Regions from separate parts of the Sphingopyxis selenitireducens genome, predicted to be linked through region 1. Evidence: predicted binding sites of a transcription regulator. Region 1 holds the regulator's gene; each other region holds the start of a gene.
What was found. Region 1 encodes LexA, which represses DNA repair genes until DNA is damaged. Its sites were predicted from a motif close to GTTCCNCNCTTGTTCT; they were not measured.
Positions count from the first base shown of each region.

Region 2: the regulator LexA is predicted to act here: its motif matches at 2,154-2,169, upstream of radA (DNA repair protein RadA).
Region 3: the regulator LexA is predicted to act here: its motif matches at 3,340-3,355, upstream of uvrA (excinuclease ABC subunit UvrA).

Region 1 covers NZ_JBPULG010000002.1:504,863-510,950, reverse strand. The annotation lists gene ACSYDV_RS08280 (EamA family transporter) at 1-205, opposite strand, end outside; gene moaC (cyclic pyranopterin monophosphate synthase MoaC) at 421-894, shown strand; gene ACSYDV_RS08270 (molybdopterin molybdotransferase MoeA) at 891-2,072, shown strand; gene lexA (transcriptional repressor LexA) at 2,139-2,831, shown strand; gene ACSYDV_RS08260 (ComEC/Rec2 family competence protein) at 2,785-4,944, opposite strand; gene gltX (glutamate--tRNA ligase) at 5,015-6,088, shown strand, end outside.
Region 2 covers NZ_JBPULG010000001.1:471,180-477,267, reverse strand. The annotation lists gene ACSYDV_RS02110 (acetyl-CoA acetyltransferase) at 1-320, opposite strand, end outside; gene ACSYDV_RS02105 (enoyl-CoA hydratase-related protein) at 329-1,132, opposite strand; gene fsa (fructose-6-phosphate aldolase) at 1,365-2,015, opposite strand; gene radA (DNA repair protein RadA) at 2,186-3,547, shown strand; gene ACSYDV_RS02090 (CvpA family protein) at 3,558-4,109, shown strand; gene ACSYDV_RS02085 (iron-sulfur cluster assembly scaffold protein) at 4,106-4,537, shown strand; gene ACSYDV_RS02080 (cation:proton antiporter domain-containing protein) at 4,540-6,088, shown strand, end outside.
Region 3 covers NZ_JBPULG010000005.1:106,113-112,200, reverse strand. The annotation lists gene ACSYDV_RS16565 (hypothetical protein) at 1-358, shown strand, start outside; gene uvrA (excinuclease ABC subunit UvrA) at 435-3,329, opposite strand; gene ACSYDV_RS16555 (transferrin-binding protein-like solute binding protein) at 3,523-5,427, opposite strand; gene ACSYDV_RS16550 (surface lipoprotein assembly modifier) at 5,477-6,088, opposite strand, start outside.

The sequences.
Region 1 (6,088 bases):
GCAACACCGAAGACAGGATGAGGTACGGCCAGCTTGGCGGCGCGGGCGCGCCTAGGGCCAGCGCGAAGGGAAAGGCCGCGATGGCCCCGACCAGACATATGACCGCTATGGACCAAAAGCGGTCCTTGCCATTTCTGACAATGGCATTCCAGATCGCATGGATGAGCGCCGAAGCGAGAAGCAGGCCGACGACGACAGGAGACATTTCGGCCTTTCGATAGCAACGCCATGTGAACAGCCGCCTATTGCGACGAGTCCGGACGAACAACAACCGTCCAGTTGTCCCTTGCCCGTGCCCGTCCGGTCGAGACCTGCACGAGAAGAAAAGCGCACGCTCCCCCCATATAGCCATCTCCCGGCACGCAAGGCCGCCCTATCGCCGCTTGCCTTTCCCCCCGCACCTTGCTTCGCTCCATCCGCATGACAAACAAACCGACTCACCTCGACGAAAGCGGCGCCGCATCTATGGTCGATGTCGGCGCCAAAGCCGCCACCCCGCGCCGCGCCGTCGCGGGTGGCCGCATCACCATGTCGGCCGACGCTCTGGAGGCGATCCGCACCGGCAATGCCCCCAAAGGCGATGTTCTCTCGACCGCCCGCATCGCGGGGATCATGGCGGCGAAGCGCACAGCCGACCTGATCCCGCTCTGTCACCCGCTCGCGCTCACCAAGGTGGGCGTCGAATTCGAATGGGAAGAAACCGGCATATCTGTCCGCGCCACCGCCGCAACGACCGGCCCGACCGGGGTAGAGATGGAGGCGCTGACCGCTGCTTCGGTCGCGCTGCTCACCCTCTATGACATGGCAAAGGCGCTCGACCGCGCGATGATCCTCGGCGACATTCGCGTGCTCGAAAAGAGCGGCGGTCGCTCGGGTGACTGGCGCGCCGAATGATATCGGTCGATGAGGCGCAGGCGCGGTTGTTTGCGGCCCGCGAACCGCTCAAGTCAGAGAATATCGCTTTGTCTGATGTACTTGGACGATATCTTTCAGACAATGTGACAGCGATCCGCGATCAGCCTGCCGCGCCCCTGTCGGCTATGGATGGCTATGCGATGCGCTTCGCCGACCTGCCCGGGCCATGGACCATCGTCGGCGACGTCGCCGCCGGGGCCGCACCGCCTCGCTCGATCGGCACTGGCGAAGCGATGCGCATCTTTACCGGCGCGATGCTCCCTGTCGGCGCCGACACGATTCTGGTTCAGGAAGACACGGCAACCGACGGAAAAAAGCTGATATTATCCGGCGAAGGCCCCCGCGAACGCGGCCGTCACGTCCGCGCCCGCGCGGGGGATTTTGCGAAAGGCGCGCATTTGCTGGGCGCCGGCGCGCTTCTCACCCCCGGCGCGATCGCCGCTGCCGCAATGGCGGGCGCGGGCTCCCTGAACGTCGGCGGGCAGCCGCGTGTCGCAATCCTCACCACGGGCGACGAACTTGTTCAGCCGGGCCGCCCGCTCGTCCCCGGCCAGATCCCGGATAGCAATGGCGTCATGCTCGCGGCGATGCTCGCCGCCGAGCCCGCGCTTGTCAGTATGCCGCTCCACGCCCGCGACGACCGCCACCTTCTCTCCAGCATTCTCAAGGATCTGGCACGCCACCATGACGTCATCGTCACCGTCGGCGGCGCCTCGGTTGGCGATCATGATCATGTCCGCGGCGCGCTCGAGGATGCCGGCGGCCGCATCGATTTCTGGAAGATCGCGATGCGCCCCGGCAAGCCGCTGATCGCAGGCACCATCGGCGACGCTGTTTTGCTGGGCCTCCCCGGCAATCCCGCGTCAGCTTTCGTCACCGCAACATTGTTCCTGTTGCCGCTCGTTCGCCACCTCGCGGGCGCACGCGATCCATTGCCGCCGATCCATCAGGCGCCGCTCGCCACCCCGCTGACCGCGGGCGATGGCCGCCGCGACTATATCCGCGCGCGACTCGATGCGGGCCGGCTTACGCCCTTCACCTCACAGGACAGCGGCCAGACCTTTCCGCTGATCGCCGCCAACGCGCTGATCATCCGCGAGATCGGCGCGCCGCCACGCGACCTCAGGGATATCGCCGATTATATCGCCATCCCTTGACAAGTTCCGCTCTGTTCCACTATCGTTCTCCTTATGTCCGGTATTTGGCATCATGGAGAATGAACGATGTTGACGGCGAAGCAGCATGAACTGCTCCACTTCATCCAGGAACGGCTCGACGCGGGCGGCATTTCGCCTTCGTTCGAGGAGATGAAGGAAGCACTTGGCCTCAAATCCAAATCCGGGATCCACAGACTTATCAGTGCCTTGGAAGAACGCGGTTTTCTCCGTCGACTGCCCAATCGCGCCCGTGCGCTCGAAGTACTGAAGGTGCCGGAGGCCGCAAAGGCAGCCAGTGCGCCGGTGCGCAATGATCGCGACAATATCGTTCCGCTGCGCAAACCCGCCCCCGCGCTGCGCCCCATCGCCGCGAACGACGTCATCGAAGTGCCGCTGCATGGCAAGATCGCCGCAGGCGTGCCGATCGAGGCGTTTGAGGATCACAACAACCTCGCCGTTCCCGCCGCGCTGCTTGGCGCAGGCGAACATTATGCACTCGAAGTGTCGGGCGACTCGATGGTTGAAGCCGGCATCTTCGACGGCGACTATGCGCTGATCCAGAAGGCCAGCACCGCGCGCGAGGGCGATATCGTCGTTGCACTGGTCGACGGGCAGGATGCGACGCTCAAATATTTCCGCCGCGAAGGCCAGATGATCCGGCTCGACCCGGCGAACAGCGCCTATGAACCGCAGCGCTACGCCGCCGATCGCGTCATCGTGCAAGGTCGGCTGTCGGGACTGCTTCGTCGTTACCACTGACCTGCGGCGGGCGGCGCCATGGATGTGCGTCGCCCGTTCGCAGCGCGGTGACGATGTGTGGATCGTCGCCCAGATAAATAGCGAGCCCGCCACTTGTCGCCAGGCTGTCCCGGTCGATCGTGAGCCAGCGAGCAACGCATTCGTGCGGCAACCAGCGATCGCTGATCACAACATCAGCGGCCGCGCACGCCGCCGCCATTTCCGTGCCCTCTATCCGATCGCGTCCGCGCGAGGCGAGGATGGTGCGTTGAACCGCACCCTCGCCCTGCCTCCAGCGGCAGAAGTCCCGGTTGCATTCGACATGATCAAGATCCGCAAGCGCAGCCAGCGGCGCATCGTGACCCGCCGCCTCGGCCATCGTGTCGCGGACATAATCGCCCGCGCGGTCGCGGAGCAGCGCATAGCCGCCGCCCGGCACAGCGACCGCAATATGCCGCCCATCGCTCGTCACCAGCAGATCGGGGCGAGGCTGCACGAGTAGCGCAGCTACACCGATAGCGAGCGGCACGAAACCCGCGCGGCGCCACCGCGTCTGCCAGAGAAGCAGCCATAGCCCGCCAAAGATCGCAAAGCCGAACCCCCAGCCAGGAAAGCTCGGCAACATCGCGACCGCCCCCGGCGCCGCCGCGACCGCGTGCGCAAGCGCGAGCAGCAAGTTTAGTGCCTGCCCCGCGATCCACCAGAAGGGGGCACCCAGCCCGACACTGTCGAACAGCAAGGCCAGCGCCTCGGCCGGCATGATGACGAAGGTGGTCAGCGGGATCGCGACGACATTGGCGAGCGCGCCATAAAGCCCGGCCTTGTGGAAATGAAACAGCGCGATCGGCGCCAATGCGACCTCGACCACCAGACCGGTGATCAGCAATCCGACAATGCCGCGCCCCAGCCGGATAACCCACGATTCCCCGCGACGCGCGAGAAATGCCCGCATCCAGCGGCTTTCGTGAAGCGCAATAATCGCGGTGACCGCAGCAAAGCTCAGCTGGAAGCTCGGCCCCGCAAGCGATTCAGGGCGCCAGATCAGCACGATCAGCGCACCCGCCGCCACAAGTCGCAAGGTCAAGGCCTCACGCCCAAGGAGGAAAGCGAAGAGGACCAGCAGCGCGGCGATGAAAGAGCGCAGCGTCGGCACCTCCATTCCCGCAAGCAAAGTATAGGCTCCGCCCGCAATCGCTCCGGCGGCGGCGGCGAGCGGCAGCACATATCCCGCAAGCGCCAGTCGCCGGTTGAGCGCCAGCAGACGCATCGTCAGCAGCATCGCGAAACCCACCACCGCGGTCACATGCAGCCCGCTGATCGATAAAAGATGCGCCAGCCCGCTGCGCCGCATCCCTTCTTCGTCGGCCTCCGCAATCGCACCGCGGTCGCCAGTAACCAGCGCCGCGGCGATGCCGCCCGTCGATCCCTCGAGCTGTTCGTGAATATGCGCGCTCAGCCGTGCGCGTAGCGGCGGTGCACGTGCGCCCCGTCCGTCGACCCGCGCAATTTCACCCAAAATCGTGCCAACTGCTCCGATGCGATCGAACCAGGCGCGCTGCGCGAAATCATAGCCGCCGGGCAAGCTCGCCGCGGGCGGCGGCATCAACCGGGCGCGAACGCCAATATCTTCGCCGGGCATGATGTCGCCTGCTCGCTCGCTGTCGGCCGTAAGCCGCATTCGTGGCGGCAGGTCCGACCGATCATGGGGCCGGACGATGAAACGAACTTGGCCGCGCGCCGGCAAGGGCTCCACGCGTTCGACAAAAGCGGAAAATTCGGTGGCAATCGGCCGTGCCAGCACCGGTGCTTCTACCCACAGCGACCGCGCCCAGATCAGCAATATTCCCGCCGCCATCACACCGCAACCGACAGCGATCACCCGTCCAACCCGGCTCTGCCAACCGATCAGCAGTCCGACGAGCGCGCCCGCGGCGAGCAACGACAACAGGCCGATCCAATGCGCCGCAGCCGGAAGGAAGAACCAGGAAGCCACCCCGGCGCCGAGCGCGACCGGCAGCCAAAGCCCGATCCGCTCACGCTCCGCCTCCAGCCGCGCTTCGAGTCCGTCGCCCAAGCTGCGCCATGCCGTAACCCACCGTGTGCCAATGGGCGTTTGAAGCTGCCTTGTCGCCATGCTAGGGGCTCCCCCGACCCCCGTCCCCGCACCTGTATCCGGGGCGACAGAGTGATTGAAAGAGAAGCTGGTGGCAACCGAAAACCAAGCAATTGCAGGCGAAGCGACTGGCGCCGATGTGGTGACGCGCTTTGCGCCCTCCCCGACCGGATTTCTGCATATCGGCGGTGCGCGCACCGCGCTGTTCAACTGGCTGTTCGCGCGCCATCACGGCGGCAAATTCCTGCTCCGCATCGAGGATACCGACCGCGCACGCTCGACCGACGCCGCGATTGACGCGATTCTCGACGGGATGCGCTGGCTCGACCTCGACTGGGATGGCGAGACGGTATTTCAATTCGCACGCGCCGACCGTCATGCCGCCGTCGCCGATGAATTGCTGGCCAAGGGCGAAGCCTATCGCTGTTATCTGACGCAGGATGAACTGGCGGCGATGCGCGCTGAAGCGCAGGAAAAGCGCCTTCCCTTCCGCGTTCGCAGCCCCTGGCGCGACCGCAACGATGGCGACCCTGCCATCCCTCACGTCATCCGCCTGCGCGCGCCGCAGGAAGGCGCCGTGACGATCAGCGACCGCGTACAAGGCGACGTGACCGTCCAGAATGCCGAACTCGACGATTTCGTTCTGCTGCGCAGCGACCGCACGCCAACCTATATGCTCAGCGTCGTCGTCGACGACAATGACATGGGCGTCACGCATGTTATCCGCGGCGACGATCATCTGAACAATGCTTTCCGTCAGGTCGCGCTGTTGCGTTCGATGAACTGGCGCGAACCCGTCTATGCCCACGTCCCGCTGATCCACGGTGCCGATGGCGCCAAGCTGTCGAAACGCCACGGCGCGCTGGGCGTCGATGCCTATCGCGACGAAATGGGATATTTGCCCGAGGCGGTGAACAATTATCTCCTGCGGCTGGGCTGGGGACATGGCGATGATGAAATCATCAGCCGCGCGCAGGCCGTCGAATGGTTCGACCTGGGCCATGTCGGCCGCTCACCGTCGCGTTTCGATTTCAAGAAGCTAGAGAATCTGAACGGCCATTATCTCCGCGAGGCCGACGATGCCCGCCTCGCCGCGCTGGTCGCACCCATGACGGGCAAACTCGTCGGCCGCGATCTGACCGCCGACGATCAGGCGTTGCTGACA
Region 2 (6,088 bases), on a different contig from region 1:
CGGTTTGCCGCTTCGTTGAGGAGGCGAACCGGCGTGTCGCCGTGCGGCGCGGCCGACTGATAATTGACCGCCGGGGTGGCGCCGATCGCAGCGGCAAGCGGTTCGCAGAGGTTGCCAAGGTCGCGAAAGCTGATCTGGTCGACGATCGCGAGGCTGTCGAGATCGGCCAGAATCCCGCCGCCGGCGTCCGCCTCGGCGACCTTGAGCGCCGCGACCATCAGCCCCAGCGAGTCGAGCCCCAGGTCGGGGTCTTCGGGCCGGTCGTTGACCTGTCCGACACCGATGATGACGGGGATGCGTTCGGGATCGGTCATGATCATCGTCATGGTCAGCGTGCCTTCCACTCGGGCTTGCGCTTTTCGGCGAAGGCGCGCGGTCCTTCGCGCGCATCTTCGCTGGCCATCAGTTTTTTGCGTTCGCGGCTGTTGTCGGCCCAATGCGCGTCGTCCCCGGCGATCTGGCCGTCGGCGATGCGGAGCGCGACGCGCTTCGACGCCTGCACCGACAGCGGGGCGTTGCCCGCGATTTTTTCGGCGAGCGCGATTGCGGTTGGGAGAAGGTCGGCGAGCGGAACTACGCGGTTGGCAAAACCATAGCGTAGTGCGGCCTGCGCATCGAACGGGTCGCCGGTGAGCAGATGCTCCATCGCGACCTTCTGCGGCAATTGCTTGACGATGCGGAAGGCGCCGCCGGCTGCGGCGAACAGCCCGACCTTGACTTCGGGCAGGCCGAATTGGGCATGATCGGCGGCGACGACAAGGTCGCTCATCAGCGCGATTTCGCAGCCGCCGCCAAAGGCGAAGCCGTTGACCGCAGCGATGATGGGTTTCGAGATCGGGTGGGCGACCATGCCCGCGAAACCCCACGCCTGCTGCGCCTTGTCTTCGGGCTGAAGCATCTCGCCGCGCGACAGCGCGACAAGGTCTGCGCCTGCGCAAAAGCTTTTCTCGCCCGCGCCGGTGACGATCACGACGCGGATTTCTGGGTCGTTTTCGGCTTCTTCGAGAGCGAGTCCGATGCCGGTATGAACCGCGGCGTTTATCGCGTTGCGCGCCTCGGGCCGGTTGATCGTGACGATCAGGACGTGGCCCTGACGCTCCGTGAGAACGGCGGGTGCGGCGGTGTCGGTCATGCATCTCTCTCCCATGGGCCGGGGCCGCGATAAGGCGAATCCCGGCTGTCAGGGAAAACTATCGACCGAAGTTAACGTTTACGTCAACTGTAAAGGGTGAGAGGAACGCGAGGGCAAGGATCGAGACAGTCGCCCCCGCGAAGGCGGGGGCCGCTATCGGCCTTGCGCAAGGTTACCAGCGGCCCCCGCCTTCGCGGGGGCGACGATATGGACGCGGGGGCGACGGTTAGAGTCAGATCGACTGTCCGGTCTTCGCCCAGTCGGCGAGGAAGCCTTCGATGCCCTTTTCGGTCAGGATATGCTTGAACAGCCCCTTGATCACCGACGGCGGCGCGGTCATCACGTCGGCGCCGATCTTGGCGGCTTCGAGCACGTGGATGCCGTGGCGTACGCTCGCGACGAGGATCTCGGTGTCATAGGCGTAATTGTCATAGATCAGGCGGATGTCGGCAATCAGCTGCATGCCGTCGAAGCCATTGTCGTCGTGACGGCCGACGAAGGGCGAGACGAAGGTCGCGCCGGCCTTGGCGGCGAGCAGCGCCTGCGCCGCCGAGAAGCAGAGCGTGACATTGACCATCGTGCCGTCGCTGGTCAGCGCCTTGCAGGTCTTGAGTCCGTCGATCGTCAGCGGGACCTTGATGCAGACATTGTCGGCGATCTTGCGGAGGATTTCGGCCTCCTGCATCATCGTCGCATGGTCGAGCGCGACGACTTCGGCCGAAACGGGGCCGTTGGTCAGCGCACAGATTTCGCGGGTCACTTCCTTGAAATCGCGGCCCGACTTGGCGATCAGCGACGGGTTGGTGGTGACGCCGTCGAGCAGGCCGGTCGCGGCGAGTTCCTGGATGTCGGCGATTTCGGCGGTGTCGGCGAAGAATTTCATGGCGCGGGCTTTCCTTTGGGAAGGTGATTCGGTCGTTGCCCAACCCCCTAGAGCAACGGGCGCGCAAAATGAACCGTCGCTGCCTCTCTTCGTCACCCCGGATCAAGTCCGGGGTGACCAGATTGGGAAAGGGGTGGCGTTCGTTCTTTGTTCCAGTTAAGCGAAGCGCCATGGCCAAAGCGAAACGTCAATATGTCTGTCAGAATTGCGGGTCCGCAACCTATCGCTGGCAGGGGCAGTGCGCCGATTGCGGCGAATGGAACACGTTGGTCGAGGAGGCGGGCGAGACCGTTTTTTCGGCGAAGCATGACCTGAGCAAGGGCGGGCGCACGCTGACGCTCGAAACGCTCGACGCCGAAAGCAAAATGCCCGAGCGCATGCTGTGCGGTATCGCCGAATTCGACCGGGCGCTGGGTGGCGGCTTCGTCGCGGGGTCGGCGACCTTGATTGGCGGCGATCCCGGCATCGGCAAATCGACTTTGCTGTTGCAGGCGGCGGGCCGGCTCGCAAAGGCGGGCAAGTCGGTCGTTTATATCAGCGGCGAGGAAGCTGCGGCGCAGGTGCGGCTTCGCGCGCAGCGGCTGGGGCTCGGCAATGCGCCGGTCGCGCTGGCGAGCGCGACGTCGGTTCGCGATATTCTTGCCACGCTCGATCGGCAGTCGGCGGATTTCGTCGTGATCGATTCGATCCAGACGATGCACAGCGATCTGATCGACAGCGCGCCCGGCACGGTGAGCCAGGTGCGCGCGAGCGCGCAGGAACTGATCCGTTATGCCAAGGATGGCGGTGCGGCCATCGTGCTGGTCGGTCATGTGACGAAGGACGGGACGATCGCGGGGCCCCGCGTGCTCGAACATATGGTCGATACGGTGCTGGCGTTCGAAGGTGAGCGCAGCCATCAATATCGCATTTTGCGCGCAGTGAAGAACCGCTTTGGCGGCACCGACGAGATTGGCGTTTTTGCGATGGGCGAAGAGGGTTTGGGCGAGGTTTCGAATCCGTCGAGCCTGTTCCTGACCGATCGCAGCCGCGATGTCCCGGGATCGGTGGTGTTTCCGGCGCTCGAAGGCACGCGTCCGGTGCTGGTGGAGGTGCAGGCGCTGACGGTGCGGCTGGCAAGCGGCGCAACGCCGCGCCGGGCCGTGGTCGGCTGGGACAGCGGACGGCTGGCGATGGTGCTGGCGGTGCTCGAAGCGCGCTGCGGACTGCAGATGGGAGCCGCCGAAGTCTATCTGAATATCGCGGGCGGTTACCGGTTGACCGACCCAGCCGCCGACCTCGCCGTGGCAGCGGCGCTGATCTCCGCATTCACCGAACGGCCGGTGCCCGCCGACGCGATCGTCTTTGGCGAATTGTCGCTGTCGGGCGAAGTGCGTCAGGTTTCGCACGACGCGCTGCGCCTGCGCGAAGCGGCAAAGCTTGGTTTTTCAACCGGCTGGGGACCGAAGGGGATGAAGGCTGTCAAGGGAATCAGCGTCTCCGGTTTCGGCCGGCTTGGCGAACTCGTTGACCTGATGCTTGGGCGCGATTAGCGCACGGCAAATGGGAAGTCTGACATCATTGGATATTGCGGTGCTGACGCTGGTCGGCGGCTTTGCGGTGCTCGGCTTTATGCGCGGGCTGGTGCAGGAGGTGACGAGCCTTCTCGCCTGGATACTTGCGATCGCGGCGGTACGCTTTTTTCACCCTGTCGTGACGGATTTCGTCAGCGGCTGGGTCGGGACCGAGGGCGGCGCGGCGATGCTGGCGTTCGTGTTGTTGTTCGGCGGGGTATTCGTCCTCACCAAATGGGGCGGGCGCGCGATGGGGCAGCGCAGCCGCGCGTCGATCGTCGGCGGTTTCGATCGTGGGCTCGGCGCCGGTTTTGGTGCGGTGAAGGGGCTGATCGTTGCAACCATCGGCTTCATGATCGCGACGCTGCTTTACGATATCGGCTATGGCAATGCGCAGCGCCCGGCCTGGCTGACCGACAGCCGCAGTTATCCGGCGCTGAGCGCCACCAGCCAGGCGATGAGCAAGGTGATTGCCGATCGCCGCGCCGAGGCCCGCGCGGCCGAGGCCGAGGCGGCGCGGCAGGACACGAACGGGCAATGAGCGCGCCGCTCTACAATCGCGATATCCTGTCGCTGGCGGTTGCGGCGGCCGAGCATCTGCCGAACCCGGACGCGCGCTATCGCGTAAGCGCACGCGCACCATTGTGCGGCAGCGCGATCCTTCTGGACCTTGATACCGACCCCGCCGGGCGCGTGACGACGGTGGGGATGCATGTCGAGGCGTGCGCGCTGGGGCAGGCGGCGGCGACCCTGCTCGCGCGGCATGCGCCGGGACGCGACCTTACCGAATTGCGCAGCGCACGCGATGCGATCGCGGCGTGGTTCGGCGGATCGGATAGCGCGCCGCCAGACTGGCCGGGTTTCGAACTGCTCGCCCCGGCACGCGATTATCCGGCGCGGCACGGCGCGATCCTGCTGCCCTTCGACGCGGCGATCCAGGCGCTTGAGGAGCAGGCGGTCGGCGCATGACGATGCTCGGCCTTGCGTCCGCCGCCGTGGAGGTCGCGGCCGAGAATGCTGCCGACGCACAACTGATCGAAGGTGCGATCCTGCTGGGGGTCGCGACGCTGTTCGTGCTGATTTTCCGCCGCCTCGGGCTCGGTGCGGTGCTTGGTTATCTGGTCGCGGGTGCGCTCGTCGGCCCGCATGGGCTGGGGCTGGTCGGGGGCGGCGAATCGAAGCTGGCCTTTGCCGAGATCGGCATCGCCTTTCTGCTCTTCCTCGTCGGGCTTGAACTGCATCCGCGGCGCTTGTGGCAATTGCGGCGCGCGATTTTCGGTTTGGGGCTCGCACAGGTCGTGGTGACGGGCGTGATTCTGACCGGGCTGATCTTTCTGACGCTGGGCTTCAGCTGGCAGGCGTCGCTCGCGCTTGGGTTGCCGCTTGCGCTGTCGTCGACGGCGCAGGTGTTGCCCGGCCTCAAAAGTTCGGGCCGGATCAATTCGCCTTTTGGCGAAAAAGCCTTTTCGATCCTGCTATTTCAGGATCTCGCGATCGTTCCGATGATCACGATCGTCGCGGCATTGTCGCGCGCGCCCGCCGACCCGTCGGCGCCGCCGGGCGCGATGATGGCGCTTTATACAGTGCTGGCGATTGTCGGGCTGGTGCTGGCGGGGCGCTTCATCCTCAACCCGCTGCTTCGCATCGTGGGGCGTTATGGCGAGCGCGAATTGTTCGTCGTCGTCGGCCTGCTCACCGTGCTGGCCAGCGCGGCGCTGATGCACAGCCTGCACCTGTCGCCCGCGCTCGGTGCGTTCATTGCGGGCGTGATGCTCGCCGATTCGCCGTACCGGCACGAGATTGAGGCCGATGTCGAACCCTTCCGCCTGATCCTGCTCGGCCTCTTCTTCCTCGCGGTCGGCATGGTGCTCGATATCGGCGCTGTGATGGAACGCCCGCTGCTCGTCGTCGGGCTGGCGATCGGTCTGGTTGCGGTGAAGCTTTCGGTGCTCACCGTGATCGTGCGCCTGTTCGGCCAGACGTGGAAGGCGGCGCTTGGGCTTGGCCTGCTGCTCAGCCAGGGCGGCGAATTCGGCTTTCTGCTCTTCACCCAGGCCTCGGAGGCGTTGCTGATTGAACCCGAAGCAGCGAGCCTGTTCAGTGCCGTCGTTACACTGTCGATGGTGACGACGCCCTTCCTGATGCTGTTCGCGCGCAATCTGGAATTTGCGCCCGACCGCGACGGCCCCGAACTCGAAGATCCCGCCGATGCGCCGCGCGGCTCGGCGATCGTGATCGGCTATGGCCGTTTTGGGCAGACGGTCGCGCAGATGCTGCACGGAGTCGCGTGCTCGGTGACGTTGATCGACAAAAAAGCGGCCCAGATCGAACGGTCGGGGCGTTTTGATACCAAAGTCTATTTCGGCGACGGCCTGCGCGTCGATCTGCTGCGGCGCGCGGGTGCCGACGAGGCGCGGTTGATCATTTTCTGCATCGATGACGCTTCGGTCGATGCGGCGACGCTCAAGCCGGTGGTCGATGCCTTTCCACAGGCGAAGGTGCTGATGCGCGTCTTCGACC
Region 3 (6,088 bases), on a different contig from region 1:
GATGGACATCGAGATTAAATATCTCGAAATGGGCGGCCAACGCGTTCCTTTGATCGGAAAGTTTCGACAAGAAGGCGAAGGCAATACGGTCGCGACCGTGGCCGCCGTGGCGCTGATCTTGGTGGCTGCACCCTTCATTACCGGCAAGACTGGCAGGATTCCGGCCGGTCGCGAACTGACGGTCCATACAAGGGATATGTTCCAGATCGCGCTTCCGGCTGGTTACGCGTCGCCCGACGTCGATGTCAGCAACGTGGTAGAGGCGGTTCCGGTGGCGCCTGCATCCGCGGCGCCTGCCTTGCCGGTTTCTATCGTTCCGGCCGCAGTTTCCGAGGCGCCCGCGACGCCCACATTATGATGGTGGGGGCGGGATATATCCCGCCCCAAAAAAAGGCGCCGACTCAGTTCAGTGGGTATGAGGCTGGAGGGTCCGGCTATTTCCCGAGCATCGGCGCCAGATACTGGCCGGTGAAGCTCCGGGGATTTTTTGCGACCTGCTCGGGGGTGCCCGCGGCGACAATCTCGCCGCCCTTGACCCCGCCTTCGGGGCCGAGGTCGAGGATATAGTCGGCGGTTTTGATGACGTCGAGATTATGTTCGATGACGATCACGCTATTGCCCTGTTCGACCAGCGCCTGCAGCACTTCGAGCAGTTTGCGGACATCCTCGAAATGCAGCCCGGTCGTCGGCTCGTCGAGGATATAGAGCGTCTGCCCGGTCGAACGCCGCGAGAGCTCCTTGGCCAGCTTGACGCGTTGCGCCTCGCCGCCCGACAGCGTCGTCGCCTGTTGCCCGACCTTGACATAGCCGAGCCCGACGCGGACGAGCATCGCCATCTTCTCGCGGATCGACGGCACCGCCTTGAAGAACTCCGCCGCATCCTCGACCGTCATGTCGAGCACATCGGCGATGCTGTGGCCCTTGAACTTCACCTCGAGCGTTTCGCGGTTGTAGCGTTTGCCGTGGCACGTCTCGCACGTCACATAGACGTCGGGCAGGAAGTGCATCTCGATCTTGATCAGCCCGTCGCCGGTGCAGGTCTCGCACCGTCCGCCCTTGACGTTGAAGCTGAAACGTCCGGGCTTGTAACCGCGCGCCTGGCTTTCGGGCAGCCCCGCGAACCAGTCGCGGATGATCGTGAAGGCGCCCGTGTATGTCGCAGGGTTCGATCTCGGGGTGCGGCCGATCGGCGACTGGTCGATGTCGATCACCTTGTCGCAATGCTCCAGCCCCTTCAGGCTGTCATGCGGCCCCGCGACCATCCGCGCGCCGTTCAGGATGCGCGCCGCGCTGGCATAGAGCGTGTCGATGATCAGGCTCGACTTGCCCGACCCCGACAGGCCGGTGACACAGGTGAAGGTGCCGAGCGGAATCTTCGCGGTGACATTGTTGAGATTGTTCGCACGCGCCCCCTTGAGCACGAGGTCGAAGCCATTGCCCTTGCGGCGGTGCTTGGGAATCTCGATCTGGCGGGTGCCGTTGAGATAGGCGGCGGTCAGGCTGGTCTCGCTCTTCAGCACCTCCTCCAGCGTGCCCTCGGCGACGATCTCGCCGCCGTGGAGCCCCGCGCCGGGGCCCATGTCGACGACATAGTCGGCGTGGCGGATCGCATCCTCGTCATGCTCGACGACGATCACCGTATTGCCAAGGTCGCGGAGGCGCTTGAGCGTTGCGAGCAGCCGGTCGTTGTCGCGCTGATGAAGCCCGATGCTCGGTTCGTCGAGGACGTACAACACGCCCGACAGCCCGCTGCCGATCTGGCTGGCAAGGCGGATGCGCTGGCTCTCGCCGCCGCTCAATGTGCCGCTGGTGCGGTTGAGGTTGAGATAATCGAGCCCGACATTGTTGAGGAAGCCCAGCCGCTCGTTGATTTCCTTGAGGATCGCTTTCGCGATCTGGCGCTGGGTGTCGTTGAGCTTGTCTTCGAGCGTGCCGAACCAGGCGAGCGCGTCGGCGACGCTACGCTGCGCGGACATGCTGATGTCTTCGCCAGCGATCTTCACGGCGAGCGGTTCGGGGCGCAGGCGCGCGCCATGGCACGTCTCGCACGGCTGCGCGGTCTGATACTTGCTCAGCTCCTCGCGCATCCACGCGCTTTCGGTCTGGAGCATGCGGCGGTTGAGGTTGCCGATGACGCCTTCGAATGCCTTATGGGTCGAGTAACTGCGCTTGCCGTCCTTGAAGATCAGCTCGACCGGCTTGCCGCCGGTGCCATAGAGGATGATCAGCTGAACCTCGCCCGGCAGGTCTTCCCACGGTGTCGTCAGGTCGAAGCCATAGGCTTTGCCGAGGCTTTCGAGCACCTGCATGTAATAAGGCGAGGGCGGGTTCGACTTCGCCCACGGCACCACCGCGCCCTTCTTCAGACTCAGCGCATGGTTGGGGACTACCAGATCTGGGTCGAACTCCTGCCGTTCGCCCAGCCCATCGCAGGCGGGGCAGGCGCCTTGCGGTGCGTTGAAGCTGAACAGGCGGGGTTCGATCTCGGCGATCGTAAAGCCCGAGACGGGGCAGGCGAATTTCTCCGAAAAGATGATGCGGTTCGCGGGGATGCCCGCGCCCTTCATCGCGCCGCCGGTGTCCTCATCCTCGCGCCCTGGCACCGGGCCGTCGGCGAGGTCGACATAGGTCAACCCCTCGGCGAGCTTCAGCGCGGTCTCGAAACTGTCGGCAAGCCGGGATTCGAGGCCGTCGCGCACCGCAATGCGATCGACGACCACCTCGATGTCATGCTTATATTTCTTGTCGAGAGCGGGGGCTTCACCGATCTCGTAAAATTCGCCGTCGATGCGGACGCGGGTGAAGCCGTCCTTCTGCCACTGCGCGAGTTCCTTCTTATACTCGCCCTTGCGCCCGCGCACGACGGGAGCGAGCAGATAGGCGCGCGTTCCCTCGGGCAATTGCATCACGCGATCGACCATGTCGGTGACGGTCTGCGCAGAAATCGGCTCGCCGGTGGTCGGCGAATAGGGAATGCCGACGCGCGCCCACAGCAAGCGCATATAGTCGTAGATTTCGGTGACCGTCGCGACGGTCGAGCGCGGATTGCGGCTCGTCGTCTTCTGTTCGATGCTGATCGCCGGCGACAGCCCGTCGATATGCTCGACATCGGGCTTTTGCATCATCTCGAGGAACTGGCGTGCATAAGCCGACAGGCTTTCGACATAACGCCGCTGCCCTTCGGCATAGATGGTGTCAAACGCGAGGCTGGACTTGCCGCTGCCCGACAGGCCGGTGATGACGACCAGCGCATCGCGCGGCAGGTCGACGTTCACGCCCTTGAGATTATGCTCGCGCGCGCCGCGCACGGAAATATGGGTGAGACTCATGGGGGAGTATGTTCCAGATTTGTTCTATCCGCGCAAGGCGGTTTTCGGTCCCCTTTAAGCTAGGGTGCGCGGGCGCAAGGCACAAGAGGACCTGCGCCCGCGGGTGCCTCGGGCCGAAGCGAGTGCTGAATCCCGATATTGCATTCTTGGTGCCAACAGGCTGCAGGGGCGTCGGGCGATTACCTGCGTTGCCTCAGGGTGGGGGCGTGCCAGCTGCTTTTGTCGCGCCAAAGCCGCCCCAGAACAAGCCCGACACCCCCGAACTGCCAAGTGGTGCATATTTGCCGGAAAACGTCCCGGTAAGCTCGGAATAATTGGGGCCATAAAATACACCGCCGAGCAGGGCATCAAAGGCCTGCCCAACTGGATTCGAAAGGGTTCCACCAAAGCGGGCCGAGACATTCGGGCTTCCCGCAAACCCGGGCTGATTAACGCCGGGATTGAAATATCGAGCTTCGAACAGGTTGGACGTCCCCAGATCATAGGTGGTGCCCGAACGATATGTGATGATGGGATTGACCGTTCCGGTGACCGCCGCCGTCCCGAAGTTGACGGCGAGATTGACGGTGCCACCAAGATCGGCAAGCTCGCTTCCGATCAGTCCGTCAGACGCGGTTCCATGCAAAACCCCGGCGTAGTTCGCGGATCCGCTCGTCGGCATTGATGCATTGGGCGTCGCAACCCCAAAGGGCGTCCAAACATTGCGATAGGCCCAACTTCCGTCAGAGTTGCGAGCGGCATAGGACAGGTTGAAAAAACTGGAATAGGTCAGCGCAATTTCGCTGTTGCTGCCAGCGGGCTTGTAAAGCCTCCAGCGGATCTCTTCATTGGCGCTCGATTTGCTATATCCCGTGAATTTGCCGTCGGAGAGCGTGGCATCGGGAGATTGACTGGTTGATATGACCGTTCTGCTCGGCGACGCGGCGTCATCGGATAGCGAAAATGATCTTTCCGCAGCCGAGTAGCTGAGACGAAATTGGTTCGGTGACACCAAATAATTCGATGAAAACTCGGACGGCGATCCTGTTCCGTTGGAAGCAAGATATGCGAAACCTTTTTGAGCCGACAAGAATGTCTCGTCAAACTGAAGATCCAGCAGGGAAGGATTGTTCCCGGTGATGACGCCGTTGGTCTTGCGCCCGACCAAGACGCCGACCGCCGTCGTTCCGGCAAAGAGCGGATTGGTCGATTCTCCTCGGAACGCTATCCCGATCTCATCGAAGTCGGGGCCGTAAAAACGACCTGCGGCAGCCCCGGAAATCGGGGCGGTGGTGCTGGAAAACAGTGACATCGTGCCTGCAATAGCATTGCGGTTGCTGGCGATGGTGCCGTTGAAACCCCAATTCCCTGAAGGACCCGGACCGCCGGTAAGGCTGTTCGTCAGTTGCAACCCGTTAAAGCCCCCGCCTGTAACAGTGCCCGTCAGCAAGTTCGCAGTGAGCGTTCCATCTCCCGACATTGAATAAAGTGCATCGGGAGATGCAACCACACCCAAGAGGTCGACGGCATATGACGCGCCGCCGGTCCTGGGAAGCGCAACATCCGGCGTTTCGACGCCGTAGGTGAAAGCATCGAATGCTCCGGTCACCGACGTTGCCGAGTCTATGGTTCTCTGCCAAAATCCGCCGCCAACATATTTATATGTCAAATCTCCGCTAGACGCCGCGTTGGTCAGCGTGAGCGTATCGGTTGTGGCTCCGGAAACACGTTTGAATACCGTGATTTGGGCATTGCCGAGGGACGAATCGATGTGCGCCTGCGTGAAACTCTGGCTGCGTTCTCCCGTATTGACGGTGTAGGTGCGGCTGGCTGCATCATAGATGAAGGACAGCGCAGATGGCGCGGAACTGGCTGCCGTTCGACTGCCCTCCTTGGAATACGTCGCACTGCCTGTCACCGCATCATTCGTAAAATCCTCACTTTGCGTAAGGGTTATCAGGTCTGCATTGGCACTTGTGGGTGGCGGGGTCGGAGTGGGAGTAGGGGTCGGAGTTGGCGTCGGAGGCGTAGGCGTGCTGTTGACGCCGCCGCCGCCGCATGCAGACAGCGCAAAAGTCAGTACCAACGACGGCAGCGCGGCTACGAAACGCTTATTCATTTGGTCAAGGCCCCCCCCTGTTCCCCAAGCTCATCTGACAATCATCGCTTTAAAAAGCAGATGTTATGCCAAACTCTGCACTAATACGTGAATAGTCCCAAATCTCAACGGTCGATTTATTTCGTTCCCAGCCGATCTTTGCCATCGGTGCGAAAGTCCCGATCTTGAGGAAGCGGAAGGTCGCGCCGATCGACGCGTTGAAGCGGTCGTCGACGCGGCGCTTTGGATAAAGGAAGAGCCGGCGGTCGGCTTCGAGGCGGCTGTAACCAGCGCTGGCGGTCAGCGTTGTTTGGCCAAGCTCCTGGAATACATAAGCCGTCGCACCGCCCGATGTCGTCGAATAGCCCGGATCGCGGGCGGCATCGCGATTGCCGCTGAGCTGAAAGCCACCACCGAATTTTGCCGAAAAAGCGCGATCGTAAGACGCGGCGAGCTGGAGATTGGTCGCGTTCTGAAGCGCGTTGCGGTGGATGTTCACGTCGGTGATGCGGCCATCGACACGAAGCTGCGCCTTGTCGCCCATCGGATGCTGCCAGGTTGCGCCAACTCCGGCTGAAAAACTGTAGGGGGCGAGGCCATACCAGCGCCATGTCGCTTCGCCTGATATGTTGATCCGGTCCTTACCCGATGCATATTCGGGGCCGGCCTGAATCGACAATGC